One region of the Actinoplanes sp. NBRC 101535 genome, then DNA from elsewhere that is predicted to be linked to it. Evidence: riboswitches for the same ligand, from Rfam matches in the RefSeq annotation. Region 1 holds a riboswitch; the other holds the start of a gene.
The links. A riboswitch is a leader RNA that binds a small molecule or an ion and turns the genes downstream of it on or off. The one in region 1 is predicted to bind cyclic di-AMP.
Positions count from the first base shown of each region.

Region 1 (9,312 bases):
GCGTAGTAGGTGGCGGTCGCGGCGATGATCGCGGCGGCCATGGCGGCGATCGCGCCGGTCGCGGCGCCCAGGAGCAGGCCGCAGAGCAGCGTGATCGCCGTGCGGGGGACCAGGACCGACAGGAGCAGGCCGCCCACCACCGCGACGGCCGCCGGGGCGCCCATGCCCAGGCGGTCGACGTTGTCACCGATCTCGCGGAGCGGGAGCATCGCGGCGGCGGCCGCGAGGCCACCCACCACGACGCCCAGCGTGGTGAAGCGGAGCGCCCGGCGCTTCCAGCTCATCGGGGCAGCCTGCGCGGCGACCGGGCCGGCCTGAGGGTCCGCGGCGATGCTGGTGACCTGCGGGGCGGCCGGAGCCGCCGAAGAGTCCGCGGCCACACCGGCGCCCCGCTGGGCGATCAGGATGTCGGTCATACAGGCTTACCGTCCCCACTTCATCGTCGGTCCAGGATCCGTCTGTCAGGCCGGGCTCGCCGCGGCGGCGAGCCTCTCCCCCCTGAGCCGTTCGGCCCAAGCATCGTCGAGGGGCGCAAGCCTATCCGCGCCGGTGGACCAGCGCAGGAGCAGATCGGCTATAGCTGGGTTGCGAGCCAGCGCCGGACCGTGCGAGTACGTGCCGAGGATCTTGCCGGCCCAGGCGCCCTCGGTCTGGTCGCCGTTGCCGATGCCGGCGGTGACCTTGGCCAGGGGTGTCGCGTTCGGCCCCAGATGGGTACGCCCGCCGTGGTTCTCGAAGCCGGTCAGCGCGGGCAGTCCGAGCCGCGGGTCGATGTCACCGCGCAGTTCGCCGACGGCGCGGGTCGGTCCCCGGTCCGAGTACAGGTCGAGCAGGCCCAGACCGGCGCACTTCTGCCCCTTCGCGAAGAAGGAGTGCCCGAACAACTGGTACCCGGCGCAGATCGCCAGGACGGCCGCGCCCTGGTTGACGGCCCGGTGCAGGCCGCCGTCGGTGATCAGGCGCTGGGCGGCCGCGGCCTGCGGTCCGTCCTCGCCGCCACCGATCAGGTAGACGTCGGCCGTGGTCGGCATCTGCTGATCGGAGCGGACCTCGTAGGTCTCCACCGGGATGCCACGGGCGGCCGCCCGGTGCGCCAGGATCAGCAGGTTGCCCCGGTCGCCGTAGGTCGAGAGCAGATCGGGGTAGATCCACACGATCCGCAGGGACTCAGTTGACACGGTCCAACTCCGCTCGGATGTCCTGGAACGCCGTGTAGTTGGCGATCACTTCGAGGCGGCCGGGCGGAACACTCGCCAGCGCCTCGTCGAAACTCTGTACGTGCCGGAACGGCACCTGGTTCACCTGCAGCCGGACGGCCAGGTCGTAAGCACGGTCACCGGTGATCAGCACCGGACGGCCGTCGCGCAGCGGCGAGAAGTCGACGTCGTAGAGCCACGACGTGTCCATGCCGTCGGGGTCGCGGGCGTTGATGGAGAGCAGTGTGGGCGCCTGCTCGGCCATGTCGAAGGCCTCCAGCCAGCTGGCCGGGTTCTTCGCCAGGAGCAGGCGGATGTTGCGGCCGTCCCGCTCGACCTGAGCGTACCGGCCGGCGATGGAGGTCACCCGGGCGAGCCGGGGGAGTGCCTCTATCGGGCGGACCCCGAATTCGGCGGCGACGGCGAGCGCGGTGGCCGCGTTGCCGATGTTGACCCGGCCGGGCAGCTGCAGCTTGACCAGGTGCCAGTCGCCGCGCGGGTCGATGACGCCCTCGTCCTCGACCGACCACTGCGGCTTCGGCCGGCGCAGCGGGCAGCCGGTGCACCACCAGTCGCCGCCGGAGCGCTCGATCGGGTGGCCGCTCTCCGGGCAGACGAACGAGTCGTCCTGCCAGCGCTGGCCGGCGCTGAACCAGGTCACCTGGGGGCTGCTGCTCGCGGACCAGACCACCATCGGGTCGTCGGAGTTGGCGACCACCCGGATGTCGGGGTGCTGGCCCAGGGTGGTCTTCCACATCTGCGCCATCATCGCCACCTCCTTCGCCCGGTCGAGCTGGTCACGGGAGAGGTTCAGCAACGCCACCACCCGGGGGCGGGTGGCCTCGATGACCTGGGCCATGTAGTGCTCGTCCACCTCGAGCACGGCGAACGGGGTGTGGCCCTCCTTCGCCAGCGCCGAGGTGTGGCCGGTCGGCATGTTGGCGCCGTACGAGTTCGTGGCCACCCGTCCGAGCACGCCGATGGCGGCCGCGGTGAAGCGGGTGGTGGTGGTCTTCCCGTTCGTCCCGGAGACCAGCGCCACGGCCCGGCCGGACGAGAGGTGGGCCAGCAGGTCAGGGTCGATCTTGAGGCCGATCCAGCCGCCGATCACCGAGCCGTCGCCGCGTCCCGCGGCTCTGGAGAGCGCGGCCGCGGTCTTCGACGCGGTGGTCGCGACCTTGGCGATGAGTGGCAATTTCCCGTCCGTCACGCCAGCGAGGGTACCGGAAGCCGTTGTTACGTCGCGTGGCCGGAACGGCTCGATCAACGGGTGTCGGGGGGTCGGCTGAACGGGCGGAGGCATTTCCGCCGGTCGGGGCAATTCGGTGTTTCGAACGGGTGACGGTCTCGGTTTTTATGTGTTCTGGTTCACCCATTGATTTATACGGATCGTACTGAACTGCTCACTTGAGGTAGCGGCATTTGTCTCGTGGCGGTAACAAAATGGACAGTGACCACTTTCGACGTCACGGAGAGTGGCGGAACTGGTGCTGACGATCATGGAGTTGTTCGGGTACCAAGGTGTGGCCGGGGGCAACCGCTCGCCGGTCGTACCGAACCGGTTCACGCCGAGCCCTGCCCCGGGTCGGTCGGTGCGACAGAGGAACCACTGCATGACACGAACAAGGCATTCGGGGGCGGGGACGGGGGAACCAATACCGGTCCTCCGCGTCACCGCCACATCCGGCGGCGAGCGGGGAAGACCTTGGGGTGAAGCCGCCTTGTGCGGCCGGGCAACCTTCCCGCCCGAACCCGACAGCTAACCTCGCAGGCGTGCCGGAGGGATATCTCTACCGTGCACGAATACAGAGCGCGTCACCGCCAGGCCCGTCGTCGTACCGTCGTCGGTTCCGGCACTGCCGCACTGTCCCTGGGCCTCTGCCTCTCCGCCGGCCAGCTCATGGCCGGGTCGGCCGCCTCGGCGGCAGCGACGACGACCGAGGTCGCACCGACCACGGTCACTCCGGTCGCGGCGACCACCACGGTGGCCACCGCGAAGGTCACGCCCAAGCTGACCGCCAAGGCGGCCAGCAAGAGCATCAAGTGGGGATCCGCAGTCAAGGTCACCGCCAAGGTGATCGACCCCAAGACCGGCAAGGTCGCCAAGGGCACCGTCCGTCTGCAGACCCTGTCCAGTGGCAAGTGGAAGACACTGGCCACGAAGACGAGCAGCAGCGGTGCGGTCACCCTCTCCGCGAAGCCGAAGACCACGGCGTACGTGCGGACGATCTTCACGGGTACGGGCTACAACCAGGTCTCCACCGACAAGGTGAAGATCACGGTCAAGGCGAGTGGCGCGAAGATCCTCGCTGAGGCGAAGAAGCACAAGGGCGCGCTGTACAAGTACGGCTCGTCCGGGCCCAAGCGCTTCGACTGCTCGGGGTTCACCAAGTACGTCTACAAGAAGGCGGCCGGCAAGTCCCTGCCGCACAAGGCGAACTCCCAGCAGAATTACGGCAAGAAGGTCGCCAAGAGCAACAAGAAGGTCGGCGACCTGATCGTCTTCCGTAACGGGTCGTACGGGTACCACGCCGGCATCTACGCCGGTAACGGATACATGTACGACTCGCCGCACTCGGGCGCCCGGGTCGGCAAGCACAAGATCTGGAGCAGCAACTACGTCGTACGCCGACTGGTGGCATGACGCTCCCCGGTGCCCGTTCGGCGCAGTAGCGCAGCGGGTGCAGTAAGTAAGGTGTAACCGGTCAGGCGGCGTGGTGGCGTGCCGGCCGTGGTGAAGTACGCGTTGTGGGGCCGTGACCTGGTGGGGTCACGGCCCCACGCGCGTTTCCGCCCTTCTGCCGCCGCCTGCGTCGGCCGGGCCCGCTTTCACGGTGTACGCCGTCCCGCGCCGTCCCGCACCGTCCCGGCTTCCCGCCTCACGCCGTGGCCGCGACCGAGTCCGAGACCCTAGTTGTAGCCGACGGCTGGGCAGGCTCGGCCGTCGTCGGTGGTTCTTGTGGGGCGGTCGGGGAGCCGTGGGTGGCGGCTCGGGTGGCTTGGCCGTCGTGGGTGGTTGTTGTGAAGTCGCAAGCCAGCCATGGCCGACGGCTGATCTAGACACGTTTCGTGGTCAGGGTGCGAAGCCCATCCGCGTGGTGACTTCGGGCGCGCTGGACGCCTGAAATCACCACGCCCGTGGTGGTGTGGTGATTACGGGCGCGCTGGACGCCTGAAATCACCACGCCCGTGGTGGTGTGGTGATTACGGGCGCGCTGGACGCCTGAAATCACCACGCCCGTGGTGGTGTGGTGATTACGGGCGCGCTGGACGCCCGAAGTCACCACGCCCGTGGCGGTGTGGTGATTACGGGCGCGCTGGACGCCCGAAGTCACCACGCCCGTGGCGGTGTGGTGAATACGGGCGGGATGGGCGGCTGAACTCACCACGCGGACCCTGATGACGAAACATGTCTAGCCCCGGCCGTCGCGGATGGCTTCGCTGAGCCCGCAAGTTAGCCGTGGGCGACGGCTGACCGGGTCCGGCCGTCAGCCACGCCTCCTCGGCGCCCGCAAGTCGGCCGTGGGCGACGGCTGGGTTCGGTCGGGTGGAGGGTCGGGGTTGCCCTTGGTGACGTGTGGGCTCGCAGGGGTGTGGGCTTGCGGGGCGGGGCGGGGCGGGGCGGGGCGGGGCGGGGCGTCGAGGGGCGGGGCGGGTGAGAGGGCTCCACTTCGCTCCACTGGAGGGGGTGGGGGGTTTGTGGCGTCCCTCCACTTTCCTCCCGGGGGGCGCGGCGGGCGGGTGTGGGGGGTGGAAAGTCGGGTTGGAAAGTGGGTCATACGGGACTGTGAGCGCTCCATGTCGGAAACCGGACGGAGTGGATCATGGAAGAGCGCTCCACTGCGCTCCACCGCCTGTGAACAGGGATTACGTCCGCGAAAAGGCCTCGCGAGCGGCTGCTTTCGGGTTGCAGGTGGAGGGAAGTGGAGTAGAGTGGGGCGCAGTGGCAGGACCGAGGAACGAGACGGGACCTGCCGGCCCGAGTTGACAGGTGGTCCGACTCCCTCCGCGAAGGAGCGGAACGCCACGGCAAGGGGGTTGGGGCCGGATGTTCCTCGGCACACACACCCCGCGCCTCGACGAGAAGGGCCGGCTGATCCTCCCGGCCAAGTTCCGTGACGAGCTGGCGGGAGGTGTCGTGATCACGAAGGGGCAGGAGCGCTGTCTTTACGTGTTCCCGATGCCGGAGTTCCAGCGGATCGCCGGTCAGCTACGTGAGGCGCCGGTGACCAACAAGGCCGCCCGGGCTTACGGCCGGGTGTTCTTCGCCAGTGCTCACGACGAGGTGCCCGACAAGCAGGGGCGGGTGACCATACCGGCCCACCTGCGCGATTATGCGAGCCTCGGGCGCGACCTCGTGGTGATCGGGGCGAGCACTCGGGTCGAGATCTGGGACAAGCAGTCCTGGGAGGACTACCTCGCGGCGAGCGAGCAGGAGTTCGCCGACATCGAGGAGGGGGTGCTGCCCGGCGGACTGTAGGGCGTGCACTCGGTGGGCCTTTGTGACCGGCCCGGACGCCACTGCTGCCGTACCTCGAGATCTCCAGCCGCTCCCGCTCCTGGCGCCTCTTCCCCGGCGCCAGGCGCGTGTCCGAGCCCGGTTCATTGGGCATAGGACATGAGCGGATGGGGATCTGGTGGTACGGAATGGCGGCCGGGCCGGTGTGGCACGGCAAGAGCCGGGTGAGACGCAAGATGGTGGGGCAATGGGGGTCGTCATGGGGGAGCCGCGGGGCACGCACGTGCCGGTGCTGCTCGAGCGCTGCCTCGAGTTGCTCGCTCCCGCCCTGGGCCGGCCGGGCGCCGTCCACGTCGACTTCACGCTCGGTCTCGGCGGGCATGCCGAGGCGGTGCTCGAACGATTCCCGGACGTGGTCCTGATCGGACTGGACCGCGACACCGAGGCTCTCGCCCACGCCCGGCACCGGCTCTCCCGGTTCGCCGATCGCACGCACCTGGTGCACGCGATCTATCACGAGCTGCCGCGAGTGCTCGACGAACTCGGGATTCCGGCGATCGACAGCGGACTGTTCGACCTCGGGGTCTCCTCGCTCCAGCTGGACGAGGCGGACCGCGGTTTCGCGTACGCGCAGGACGCCCCCCTGGACATGCGGATGGACCAGTCCCGCGGCGCCACCGCCGAGGAGGTCGTCAACGGCTACGAGCCGGGTGAGCTGGTGCGGATCCTCCGGCAGTACGGGGAGGAGAAGTTCGCGACGCGGATCGTCTCGACGATCGTGCGGGAGCGGGCGAAGAACCGGATCACCTCCACGGCGAGGTTGGCGGATCTGGTGAAGGACTCGATCCCGGCCGCCGCGCGGCGAACGGGTGGTAATCCCGCCAAGCGGACGTTCCAGGCACTACGCATTGAGGTGAACGGGGAGCTGGACTCGGTGGAGTCCGCGGTTCCCGCCGCTTTGGACGCTCTGGCGATCAACGGGCGACTTGTGGTGATGAGTTATCAATCGTTGGAGGACAGGATCGTCAAGCGCGCCTTCACCGCGAGGGTGCGCAGCACCGGGCCGGTCGACCTTCCGGTCGAGCTGCCCGGCACCGGGCCGTCGATGCGGTTGCTGACCCGAGGGTCGGAGCCGCCGACCGAGGCCGAGGTGGCGGAGAACCCGAGGGCTGCCTCGGTGAAGCTGCGAGCGGTGGAACGGATCGACGAGCGGGAGCAGGGACGGAAGTACGACCGGGCACCGATGGCCGGCCGCGAGCGGCCACGGGTGTCAACGGGTGGGGGACAAGGGCGGTTACGCCCGGGGGCGAAACAGGAGGGGGAGGGACGATCATGAGCGAGCGATCCGCCGCGCCTCGGCCGGGGGGCCGGGCCGAGCGGCCGCGCACCGGGGACGGTGAGCGGGGACGCCGGATGAGCGAGGCCGGCGAGGGGACTGGCGCCCGGGGGGTGCGCCAGTCCGCAACGAACGCCGGCTCGACGAGGTCGTCGGCCGACACGCGCCGTGGTCAATCCGACACGCGCCGTTCAGGGATGCGGTCCGGCAAGGGGAAACCCGTGACCGGTGCGCCCGTCGAGGGCACCGCGGCTCTGGCACTTGACGTTCCCGGCGAGGCGCCGGGGATGCCGGACGCGCGGCCCCGCCTGTGGGTGGCGCCACCGCTGCCGATCCGGGCGCCGCGGGTCACCTTCGCCGCCTCGGTGATCGTGGTGGTGCTCGCCGGCGTGCTGGGCATCCTCCTGATCAACACCAAGACGATGGAGCAGTCCTTCCGTCTGGACGCCCTGCAGAAGGAGCGGGCCGGGCTCGACACGCAGCAGCAGGAGCTGGAGCGTCAGCTGATCCAGGTGTCCGGTCCGGGCAACCTGTCGGCGATGGCGCGTCAGCAGGGTCTGGTGCCGGGCACTCCGGCGATGATCCGGCTGCCGGACGGCAAGATCGTGAGGCCGCCGAAGCCGGGCAAGGGCACGGTCGGACCGGTGGCCCAGCCGAACCTGTCGACGGTGACGCCGTCCGCGTCCGCCTCGACCGCGGCTGGTCAGGCCGCGACCGGTCAGGCCGCGACCGGTCAGGCCGCGACCGGTCAGGCCGCGACTGGACAAGCCGCGACTGGACAAGCCGGGACCGGTCAGGCCGGGACCGGACAAGCCTCTGCCCCGGCTGCGGCCGGTCAGTAGGCCGCGATGTCTCCACGAGACGACGACGACACTCCGCGCCGGGGCACTCCGCCCCGGCGCGGCTCGTCGCGAGACCTTCCGGACGCCGAGACGGGCGAGGAGCAGCGGCCCCGCGACGGTCAGCCCCGCGACGGTCAGCCCCGCGACGGTCAGCCCCGCGACGGTCAGCAACGCGATGGTCAGCAACGCGACGGACATTCACGCGACGGGCAGCCGCCCCGGGACGGGCGGCGCGGGCGCAGCAGCATCAGTGAGGCGCGCGCCTACACGCCGCGCGGGCGCACCGTGGCCGAGCGGGGACGCCTGCCGCGGTCCGGGCGCACGACTGATCCGTTCCGGCCGGCGCTGCAGGTGCTCGACGGGGGTGAGGGCGACACCGCGCCCCGCACCCGCGGGCGTGGCCGCGGTGCCGAGCCGCCGCCGGAGGAGCCGCCGAAGCAGCGCGGCAAGCGTGCCGCCGAGCCCCGTGCCGAACAGCCGAAGAAGGCGGAACCCCGTTCCGGCACCGGGGGCGACCGGTCTGCCTCTGACCGGACACGATCATCTTCAGCGCGTACCCCCAAGGAAGCCGGACCACGGCGGACCGTGACCGTGAAGCGGGGTTCGGAACGCGACGGGCGTGACCGGGACGCCCGCCGTGCCCGCCCGGTGCCGCCGGAGCCGCCGAAACTGGCGAGCAGCAGCCGGCGTCTGCGGCTGGGCACGGTGCTGGCGCTCTCCCTGTTCGTCACCATCGGCGTGCGGCTGGTGGTGCTGCAGCTGGGCACCTCCGAGCAGGAGGTGGCGCAGCTGCTCGACCTGCGGGAGAAGCGTCTCAGCACGGTGCAGCTGCCCGCGCCGCGTGGCAGCATCCTGGACACCAACGGTGAGGTGCTGGCGCACAGCGTCGAGGCACGGTACGTCTCCGCCGACCCGGAGAACACCGCCCTGCAGAAGGACATCCCGGGCATCGCGGCGCAACTCGCGCCGCTGGTGGGCGTGGCGCAGTCCGAGCTGGCCGAGAACATGCAGCGCAAGCAGGTGCTCGGGCGCTGGTTGCAGTTCCGGTACCTGGCCCGGGGCGTGGACGTCGGTGTCGCCGACCGGATCGAGGCGCTCGCCCTGCCCGGGATCTACACCCACAGCGACGAGCGGCGCGACGTGCCGGGCAAGGACCTCGCCGCGAACCTGATCGGGTTCACCGGCGACGACCACCACGGCCTGGAGGGCCTGGAGGCGCGCTACGACGACCTGCTGCACGGCACCGACGGCAAGCGGATCTTCGAGATCGGCAAGGGGAACCTCAACAAGCCGATCCCGGGCGGGTACGAGCAGTACACCGCCGCCCAGCCGGGCAACTCCCTGAAGCTCACCATCGACCAGTACGTGCAGTTCGACGTGCAGCGCATCCTCAAGAAGGCCGCGGAGAAGGCGAAGGCGACGGTGGCCGGGGCGGTCGTGATGAACGCCGAGACCGGTGAGGTGGTGGCGCAGGCCAGC
Region 1 covers NZ_BSSY01000003.1:468,502-477,813, forward strand. The annotation lists gene QSK32_RS11125 (TVP38/TMEM64 family protein) at 1-416, opposite strand, end outside; gene QSK32_RS11130 (type 1 glutamine amidotransferase) at 462-1,178, opposite strand; gene QSK32_RS11135 (MurT ligase domain-containing protein) at 1,168-2,391, opposite strand; cyclic di-AMP (ydaO/yuaA leader) riboswitch at 2,862-2,985, shown strand; gene QSK32_RS11140 (C40 family peptidase) at 2,992-3,840, shown strand; gene QSK32_RS11145 (hypothetical protein) at 4,253-4,582, opposite strand; gene mraZ (division/cell wall cluster transcriptional repressor MraZ) at 5,245-5,676, shown strand; gene rsmH (16S rRNA (cytosine(1402)-N(4))-methyltransferase RsmH) at 5,903-6,991, shown strand; gene ftsL (cell division protein FtsL) at 7,213-7,833, shown strand; gene QSK32_RS11165 (peptidoglycan D,D-transpeptidase FtsI family protein) at 7,840-9,312, shown strand, end outside.

Region 2 (9,312 bases), on a different contig from region 1:
GCCAACTGCAAGGACGTCCTGGAGGCCGCCGGCATCGCCGACCTCCTGGAGGTCCGCGTGGACGGTGTCGTCGCCCGCGAGCTCGGCCTCCCCGGCAAGCCCGCCCCCGACACCTTCCTGCTCGCCGCGAAGCAACTCGGCATTCCTCCGGAGAACTGCGCGGTGTATGAGGATGCCCAGGCCGGAGTCGCCGCCGGGAAGGCGGGCGGGTTCGGCATCGTGATCGGGGTGGACCGGGTGGGCCAGGCCGAGGCGCTGCGTGAGCACGGCGCCGACGTGGTCGTCACCGACCTCTCCGAGCTTTCGTAATCTTTCTCAAGACCTCCTCTTTCAGTAACGAGAGGCACGATCGTGATCCGTGAACGGGCCTACCCCGTCGACCCATGGCACATCCGGGAAACCCGGCTCGACCTGGACCTGTTGGCCCAGTCGGAGTCGGTGTTCGCTCTCTCGAACGGCCATATCGGGATACGCGGGAACCTGGACGAGGGCGAGCCGCACGGCCTCCCCGGCAGCTACCTGAACTCGTTCTACGAGCTTCGCCCGCTGCCGCACGCCGAAGCCGGGTACGGCTTCCCGGAGTCCGGCCAGACGATGGTGAACGTCACCAACGCCAAGCTGATGCGGCTGCTCGTCAACGACGAGCCGTTCGACGTCCGCTACGGCGAGCTGCGCTCCCACGAGCGCTGCCTGGACATGCGGGCCGGCACCCTGGAACGGGTCGTCGAGTGGGTGTCCCCGTCGGGTCAGGGCGTGCGGGTGCGTACCGTGCGCCTGGTCTCGTTCACCCAGCGCGCGGTCGTCGCCTTCCTCTACGAGGTCGAGCCGCTGGACACCTCCGCCCGGCTGATCCTGCAGTCCGAGCTGGTGGCGAACGAGCAGCTGCCGCCGATGAGCAAGGATCCGCGGGTGGCCGCGGTGCTGGACCGCCCGCTGCAGGCCGAGGAGATGCTCGAGCAGCCGACCGGTGGCATCCTGCTGCACCGGACCAAGGCCAGCGACCTGCGGATGGCCGCGGCCATGGAGCACTCGGTGGAGACGCCGGGCCGGCACGCCATCACCACCGAGGGGCACCCGGACTGGCTGCGCACCACGGTGGCCTGCCGCCTGGAGCCCGGCCAGAAACTGCGCGTCGTCAAGATCGCGGCGTACGGCTGGTCCAGCATGCGCTCCCTGCCCGCCCTGCGTGACCAGGTGGGTGCGGCCCTGGCCAGCGCCCGGCTGGACGGCTGGGACGGTCTGGTGCAGCAGCAGCGCGAATACCTGGACGCGTTCTGGGACCACTCGGACGTCAAGGTCGAGGGTGACCCCGAGGTGCAGCAGGCGGTCCGCTTCGGCCTGTTCCACACGCTGCAGGCCGGTGCCCGGGCGGAGAAGCGCCCGATCGGCTCCAAGGGACTGACCGGCCCCGGGTACGACGGCCACACCTTCTGGGACGCCGAGACGTTCGTCCTGCCGGCCCTGACCTACACCCAGCCCGCCGCGGCGGCGGACGTGCTGCGCTGGCGGCACTCGACGCTGGACCTGGCCCGGGAGCGGGCGCAGACCCTGGGTCTGCAGGGCGCCGCCTTCCCGTGGCGGACCATCCGCGGCCAGGAGTGCTCCGGGTACTGGCCGGCCGGCACCGCCGGTTTCCACATCGGCGCCGACATCGCCGACGCGGTCCGCCGGTACGTGCAGGCCACCGGCGACTACGACTTCGAGCGTGAGGTCGGCCTGGAACTGCTGGTGGAGACCGCCCGGCTGTGGCGCTCGCTGGGTCACCACGACCGGCACGGGCGGTTCCACATCGACGGTGTCACCGGGCCGGACGAGTACACGGCCGTGGTGAACGACAACATCTACACCAACCTGATGGCGCAGCAGAACCTGATGACCGCGGTCGAGGCCTGCAAGCGGCACCCGGACCTGGCGCGCAAGCTGGGTGTGGACGACGAGGAGACGGCGTCGTGGCGGGACGCGGCGGCGGCCGTGCACATCCCGTACGACAAGGAACTCGGCGTCCACCAGCAGTGCGAGGGCTTCACCCGGCTCTCGGAGTGGGACTTCGACGGCACCCCGCCGGAGGCGTACCCGCTGCTGCTGAACTTCCCGTACTTCGACCTGTACCGCAAGCAGGTGATCAAGCAGGCCGACCTGGTCATGGCGATGTACATCCGCGGTGACGCGTTCACGCCGGAGGAGAAGGCGCGCAACTTCGCCTACTACGACGCGCGGACCGTCCGGGACTCGTCGCTGTCGGCCTGCGTGCAGGCGGTGCTGGCGGCCGAGACCGGGCACCTGGAGCTGGCGCACGACTATCTGGGCGAGGCCGCCCTGATGGACCTGCACGACCTGCACCAGAACGCCCGGGACGGCGTGCACGTGGCGTCGCTGGCCGGGTCGTGGATCGCGCTGGTCGCCGGTCTCGGCGGCATGCGTGACTTCAACGGTCAGCTGTCGTTCGCGCCGCGCCTGCCCAGCCGGATCAACAACCTGGAGTTCTCGCTGCTCTGGCACGGTCTGCGGCTGCGGGTGAACGTCACCGCGGAGGAGGTCACCTACTCCCTGCGCAACGGCGGCGGCTCGGCTCGGCTGACGCTGCACCACCACGGCAAGGAGATCGAGGTCACCCAGGTCCGCCCGGTGACGATGGCGATCCCGCCGGCCCTGCCGGTCGGCCCCGCGCCGGTTCAGCCGGCCGGACGGGCCCCGGTGCGCCGCGCGGTGCACTGACCCCGTACCACGAGAAAGCCCCCGTTCCTCGCCGGCAGCGAGGGACGGGGGCTTTTCGGTGGGTCTGTCAGAGCATCGAGACGTGCACGTGGTCGGTGTGGTCGCTGACCCCGTGGTACTGCTTCCAGCCGCTGGCCGGGAACCAGATCTGCTTGTACCAGATCACGTAGTAGATGCCGAGTGCGTCGGCGTTGCGGACCAGGAAGGCCGTCAGGTCGTTGCCGTACTTCATCATCTTGTCGTTGTGCGCCGACGAGAATCCGCTCTTCTGCAGCGACCAGTCGCAGGCCCGGCCCTTCGGGTGCTCGAACGGGCCACCGGTGCGGTGACATCCGACGAACAGGTCGAAGCCGGCCTTCTTGGTCTCCTTGTACATGTTGAGCGTGCGTTTCGTGATGCAGCCGCTCGTGGTCGGGTCGTCCTGGTTGCAGCTCTCCGCGGAGAAGCCGCCCTGGGCGTTGCGGGGTGCCGCCTTGGCCGTCGCCGATTTCGCGGCGACGAAGCCGTCGGTGATGGTGCTGTTGATCCCGGTGCCACCGCCGAGGAGCGTCAGCTGCTTCTCGGCCGCTTCCTTCTGCTTCTTCTGAACGGCGAGCTGTTCCTGCTCGTTCTTGAGCTCGGCGTCCAGCGCGGTCTTCTTCGCGGTGATCTCTTCGAGGGCGTCGTTGAGCTCACTCAGCTTGCTGTCGTGCAGCCGGTTGATCTCCTCCAGGGAGACCGCCTTGCTCAGGAAATCGTTCGACGTGTCCGCGCTGAGCAGGAAGCCCAGGGCGCTCACGTCGCCGGTCATGTACTGCTGTTTCGCGATCGAGTTGACCTCGGGAATGAGGACGTCCCGGCGTGCCTCGGCGGCTTTGATGCCGGAGGCGAGTTCCTTCTGGTTCTTGACGGACTTGGCCACGGCTGCCTTGGCGGAGACGTAACGCCGGTTCGTCGACTCCAGCACGGTCGACAGGTTGGCGTCCTCGTCCTCCTCTTCGGCCGTGGTGCTGCCGCCGGGTGCCGCGGAAGCCGGGGCCACGGGGCCCACGAACATCGCGGTCGCCATCAGCGGCGCCAGGGCGAGTGTCAGCCACCGGCGGGGACGTGCGGTCATCAACATTCCTTCCTTGTCACCGCCGACCGGGTTAGCTGACGGGTTCGGGACGGAAGCGATCCCTACCGCCGTTGTCAGGCGGATTCACCCCAGTGACCTGGGTCCCCGGCTCGCCTGGGAGGCGATTGGGCGGCGGCCTGCCGGCAACTCGGGGGCGGTGCCGTCCTGGCAGGACCGGCGCCGAGTTTACCTGAGATATCGCCGTGGATCAGGCTCTGAGAACGGCGAAATGCGTTACCTCACAATGACTTTCGGTAATCGAATCACCTCATGTCGTCACCCCATTGCGGTGCGTACGAGATCTGTCGATCCTTGGCCCGAGTGGGTATGGTCGGACGCGGTTCCCGTATGGGAGCCGCCGCCTAATCGCCACCCCCCGGCGAACCGGGGAACCATTTTCCTCGGGGTGAATCCGCGCCAGCGGTAGGGATTTCCTTCGTCCCGAACCCGTCAGCTAACCCGGTCGGCGGCCGACGGAAGGAATTACCTGTGCAGCAACCGACTGCGCGGCGATTCGCCCCGATCACGGCGTTACTGGTCGCCGTGTGCGGGCTGGTGTTCGCCGCGTCCCCGGCCTCTGCGGCCCCGGGCGACTCCGGCGACGACGGCGAGGGCGGATCCAAGTCGCTGATCGAGCAACTGGAGGACGCCTCCAGCGGCTACGTCAAGGCCAAGGCCGACCTGAAGAAGTCCAAGGAACAGCAGGTCAAGCTGACCGCCGAGGTCAAGCGCCTGGACACCGAACTCGGTCCGAAGCAGGCGGTGCTCGACGAGATCGCCCGGCAGGCCTACACGAACGGCCGGCTCGGACCGCTGACCGCCCTGATCGGTGCCAGCTCGACCGGCGGATTCGTCGACCGGGCGGAATCGCTCGCCACCGTGGCCTCGAAGCAGAACCAGGCGATCGAGGACCTCAAGACGACCCGCGACACCCAGGCCAAGGCCAAGACCGCGATCGACGCCGCCGTGCGTGACCAGGCGAAGCAGGTCAACGTCATGGCCAAGAAGAAGGTCCAGGCGGAGACCGCGCTGAAGAAGGCCAACCAGGGCGCCGACGCCTCGTCGAGCAGCGACGGCGGCAGCGGTGACAGTGCCACGGCGGATCCGGCGCCCAGCGGATCCGGCAGCGGGTGCACCGAGGACGACCCGACCACCGGTGGTTGCCTCACCCCGCGCACCCTGCACGCTCTGAAGCAGGCGAAGAGCGACGGTTTCACCAGGTACACCAAGTGCTTCCGCGAGCAGAACAGCGGTGAGCACCCCAAGGGCCGGGCCTGTGACTTCTCCGCGGAGAAGGGCACCTTCGGCGGCGACGCCACCGGTGCCGACAAGACCTACGGCAACAACCTGGCGAACTACTTCATCAAGAACGCCGAGGCCCTCGACGTGCTCTACGTCATCTGGTACCGGCGGATCTGGCTGCCGAGCAGCGGCTGGAAGTCGTACAGCGGGGCCGGTGGCGATCCCTCGAGCGACCACACGAACCACGTGCATCTCTCGGTGAACTGACCGACCGGCCCCACGGCGAGGCCTTCGTGCGCTACTTGCGCATGAAGGCCTCGTACTCTTTCATCACGTCGTCGGTGGCGCCGTCCGCCCGGATCTGGCCGGACTCGAGCCAGATGCACCGGTCGCAGGTGTCCCGGATCGACTGCTCGCTGTGGCTGACCAGGAAGACCGTGCCGGCCTCGGCGCGCAGCTCACGGACCCGCTGCTCGCTGCGGCGGCGGAACTTCGCGTCACCGGTGGCCAGCGCCTCGTCGATGAGCAGCACGTCGTGCTGCTTCGCCGCGGCGATCGAGAACCGCAGCCGGGCGCCCATGCCGGAGGAGTACGTCCGCATCGGCAGCGAGGCGAAGTCGCCGCGCTCGTTGATGCCGGAGAACTCGATGATGCCGTCCTTCTTGGCCTTCACCTCGGCGGGTGACATGCCCATGGCCAGGCAACCCAGTTCGACGTTGCGCTCGCCGGGCAGCTCGTTCATCAGGGCGGCGTTCACACCGAGCAGCGACGGCTGGCCGGAGGCGTAGATCGAGCCGCGGGCCACCGGCAGCAGGCCGGCCACCGCGCGCAGCAGGGTCGACTTGCCCGAGCCGTTGCTGCCGATCAGGCCGATCGCCTCACCCCGGTACGCCACGAAGGTCACCCCTTTGACGGCGTGCACCTCCCGGACGTTGGCGGGGGAGGAGCCGGTCACCAGTCGCTTGAAGCTGGCCAGCGGGCTGCCGCTGCCCGCGGCGGCGGAGCTGTTGACCTTGTAGATGACGTGTGCGTCGTCAGCGACGACGGTGGGGATCCGATTGTCAGCCACGGCCGTAGCCCTTCTCTCCGCGCCAGAAGTACACGTAACCGCCGAGCCCGACGACGACGCTCCAGATGGTCGCGCCGATCCAGAGGCTGGTGGGGGTGCCGGCCAGCGGCACGTCCTCCATCAGCGAGTGACGCATCAGCTCGATGAAGATCAGCATCGGGTTCGACTCGATCAGGGTGAGCATCCAGCCGTCGATCTTGTCGTTCTCGGTGAACATGGTCACCGGGTAGAGCACGGCCGAGCCGTACATCCAGAAGCGCATGATGAACGGGATCAGCTGCTTGACGTCGCGAAGCTTCGAGCCGAAGCGCGCGCCGGCCAGGGCCAGGCCGGTGTTGAACACCGACTGCAGGAGCAGCAGCGGCACCACCAGCAGCCACTGCCACGTGATCGGCTCACCGGTCAGCAGCACGATGGCCATCAGCACGCCCAGTGCCACGATGAAGTTGCGGATCTCGACCAGGGCCACCGACAGGGGCAGGCTGGCCCGGGGGAAGTGCAGCGCCCGGATCATGCCCAGGTTGCCGGTGATCGCGTTGATCCCGGACTGCACGATCGACTGGGTGAACTGGAAGACGAAGACCCCGATGCACAGGTACGCGGGGAAGTTGTCGACATTCTTGCTGGTGCCGATGATCACGCCGAAGATCACGTAGTAGACCGCGGCGTTGAAGATCGGTGTGAGGACCTGCCACACGGCGCCGAGCTTGGTGCTGCCCAGTGATGAGGTCATCTTGGCGCTGGCGTGCGCCCCGATGAAGTGCCGGTAGGACCACAGCTGGCGCGTGTACTCCGGGAGGCTGGGGAGCCGTCCCGACGCGGTGAGGCCGTTGCGCCGGGCGAGCTCCTTGAGGGAGATCCCAGCGCCGGCCTCGGCGACCGCCGTCTCTGGCATGGAGTGGTGCTCCGATCTCGTCGGCTCCGTTGACTTGCGCGAGAACACAGCAAGCAGCATGGCAGGATCCCGCAGGCGTCGATGGAACGGGTTCGTATCGACGTGCAGTGACGTTAGCCGACCGAACGGCGGAACGCAACCGTTACGTCGTAGCGGTATAGTCGACGGGTGGCGACAGTCAAACGCGCACCAGCCGGAGCCGCGGTGCTCCGAGGCGACATCACCGTCGCGATCCGCAACGCGGTCATGAACGAGCTCGCGGAGGTCGGCTACGGTCGATTGTCCATCGAGGCCGTGGCTCGCCGCGCGGGGGTCGGCAAAACCGCTATCTACCGGCGCTGGAGCAACAAGCTCGAGATGGTCATGGAGATCATCTCGGACGTTGCCGAGCGCAAGGTGCCGCTACCGGACACCGGGAGCTTCGCGGGTGATCTGGAGTTGCTCATGATGATCGTGAGCAAGGCGCTCCAGCACCGGATCGCGTCGCAGATCATCCCGGACCTGATGGCCGAGGCGGCACGCAATCCGCAGATCTCCGAAACCCTGCAGCGGGCCTTGCGCACCCACCAGCAGGCGGTCGGGGAGAAGCTGGTCGGCCAGGCGATCCACCGGGGTGAGCTGCCCGAGGGGACCGACGCCGACCTCGCCGTGGACCTGATCCTCGGCCCGCTGTACTGGCGTCTCGCGGTGGCCCGGGAGCCGCTGAGTGACGACCATCTCGAAAAGCTCACCGCGGCCGTCACGGCGGCTCTGAGGGCGTCGTAGCGGCACCCGGATCGCACCGGGGGAAACCGTGGCGGCCGGCGTCCGCCCGCCGAAGGAGAAGTCCGACACCGTCCCACCACGGAGCCGGAGCAGATGACTTCTCCTTGTGACCACCGCGTCGACGCCACCGTCCTGGACGCCTCCTCGATCCTGGCCATCGTCCTGGGCCGCTCGGCCGGCGCCATGGCGGTGCCGCTGGACGGGCGTCCCCGGGTGTCGGCCGGGGCGCCCCTGGTCGGTGCCTGGCGCAGCCCGGACGGCACGGTCCGCCTGGAACTGCGCACCGACGGCACGTACGCCGGCGGGGTGGCCGGACGCCGTCAGCCGGCCCGGGGGACCTACCAGCTGGACGGCGGCTCGGTGGTGCTCCGCGACGGCGCCTCCGGGCTGCAGACCGCGGTGATCGTGCACGACGGCGAACTGGAGATGGCCGGCCACCGGTTGCTGCCGGTCTGAGAAACCGGCTTCCACCACCGGCCCGCGGCCGGGATGCTGTTCATCGTGATCGATTGGTTGAACGGCCCGGCCGTGGTGGCGTTCGGAGTGCCGACCTCCTGGGCCGAGGTGCTCGGCTTCGCCACCGGCCTGCTCACCGTCGGCCTGCTGGTGCGGCAGCACATCCTCAACTGGCCGCTCGGCGTCCTCAACGTCATGCTGCTGATGGTCGTCTTCTGGACCGCCGGCCTCTACGCCGACGCCGGCCTGCAGATCGTCTACATCGTCCTCGGCCTGTACGGCTGGTGGGCCTGGCTGTTCGGCGGGCAGGACCGCACCCGCCTGGTGGTCCGCGTCACCAGTCGGGCCGAGTGGCTCGGCCTGGCGGTGGCCGGAGCGGTGCTGACCGGCGGCCTCTGGCTCTTCCTCGACCGGCTGACCGGCTCCACGGTCCCGTTCGCCGACGCGCTCACCACCGCGTTGTCACTGCTCGCCACCTACGGACAGACCCGCAAGCTGCTGGAGAACTGGTGGATCTGGATCACCGCGGATCTGATCTACATCCCGCTCTACGGTTACAAGGGCCTGTGGCTGACCGCGATCCTCTACGTCGCGTTCCTGGTCCTGTGCATGCTGGGCCTGCGGTCCTGGCGGAGGGCGCTGCGATGAGATTCGGTCACGGCCTGGTCATCGGCAAGTTCTACCCGCCGCACGCCGGGCACCACGCGCTGATCGAGGCCGCGGCGGCCGCCTGCGAGCGGGTCACCGTGGTGGTCGCCCCGGCCTCCACCGAGAGCATCCCGCTCGGCCTGCGGCTGAGCTGGCTGCGCGAGGCGCACGGGCCGTCGGTCCGGTTCGTCGGCGTGCACGACGACCACCCGATCGACTACGCCGACCCGGCCGTCTGGGACCTGCACGTGGCGGTGTTCCGGCGGGCGGCCGGCACCGACCGCTTCGACGCGGTGTTCTCCTCCGAGGAGTACGGCGCCGAACTGGCCCGCCGTTTCCACGCCGAGCCGGTCCTGGTCGACCAGGACCGGCTGCGGATGCCGGTCTCCGGAACGGCGGTCCGGGCCGACCCGGTCGCGCACTGGC
Region 2 covers NZ_BSSY01000013.1:209,478-218,789, forward strand. The annotation lists gene QSK32_RS31265 (beta-phosphoglucomutase family hydrolase) at 1-309, shown strand, start outside; gene QSK32_RS31270 (glycoside hydrolase family 65 protein) at 352-2,715, shown strand; gene QSK32_RS31275 (coiled-coil domain-containing protein) at 2,783-3,811, opposite strand; cyclic di-AMP (ydaO/yuaA leader) riboswitch at 3,817-3,953, opposite strand; cyclic di-AMP (ydaO/yuaA leader) riboswitch at 4,161-4,296, shown strand; gene QSK32_RS31280 (coiled-coil domain-containing protein) at 4,301-5,320, shown strand; gene QSK32_RS31285 (ABC transporter ATP-binding protein) at 5,352-6,122, opposite strand; gene QSK32_RS31290 (ABC transporter permease) at 6,115-7,017, opposite strand; gene QSK32_RS31295 (TetR/AcrR family transcriptional regulator) at 7,222-7,782, shown strand; gene QSK32_RS31300 (Atu4866 domain-containing protein) at 7,876-8,238, shown strand; gene pnuC (nicotinamide riboside transporter PnuC) at 8,284-8,886, shown strand; gene QSK32_RS31310 (AAA family ATPase) at 8,883-9,312, shown strand, end outside.
Region 2: it holds a riboswitch for cyclic di-AMP, as region 1 does, so the genes downstream of both, QSK32_RS31280 (coiled-coil domain-containing protein) here and QSK32_RS11140 (C40 family peptidase) in region 1, are expected to answer to the same signal.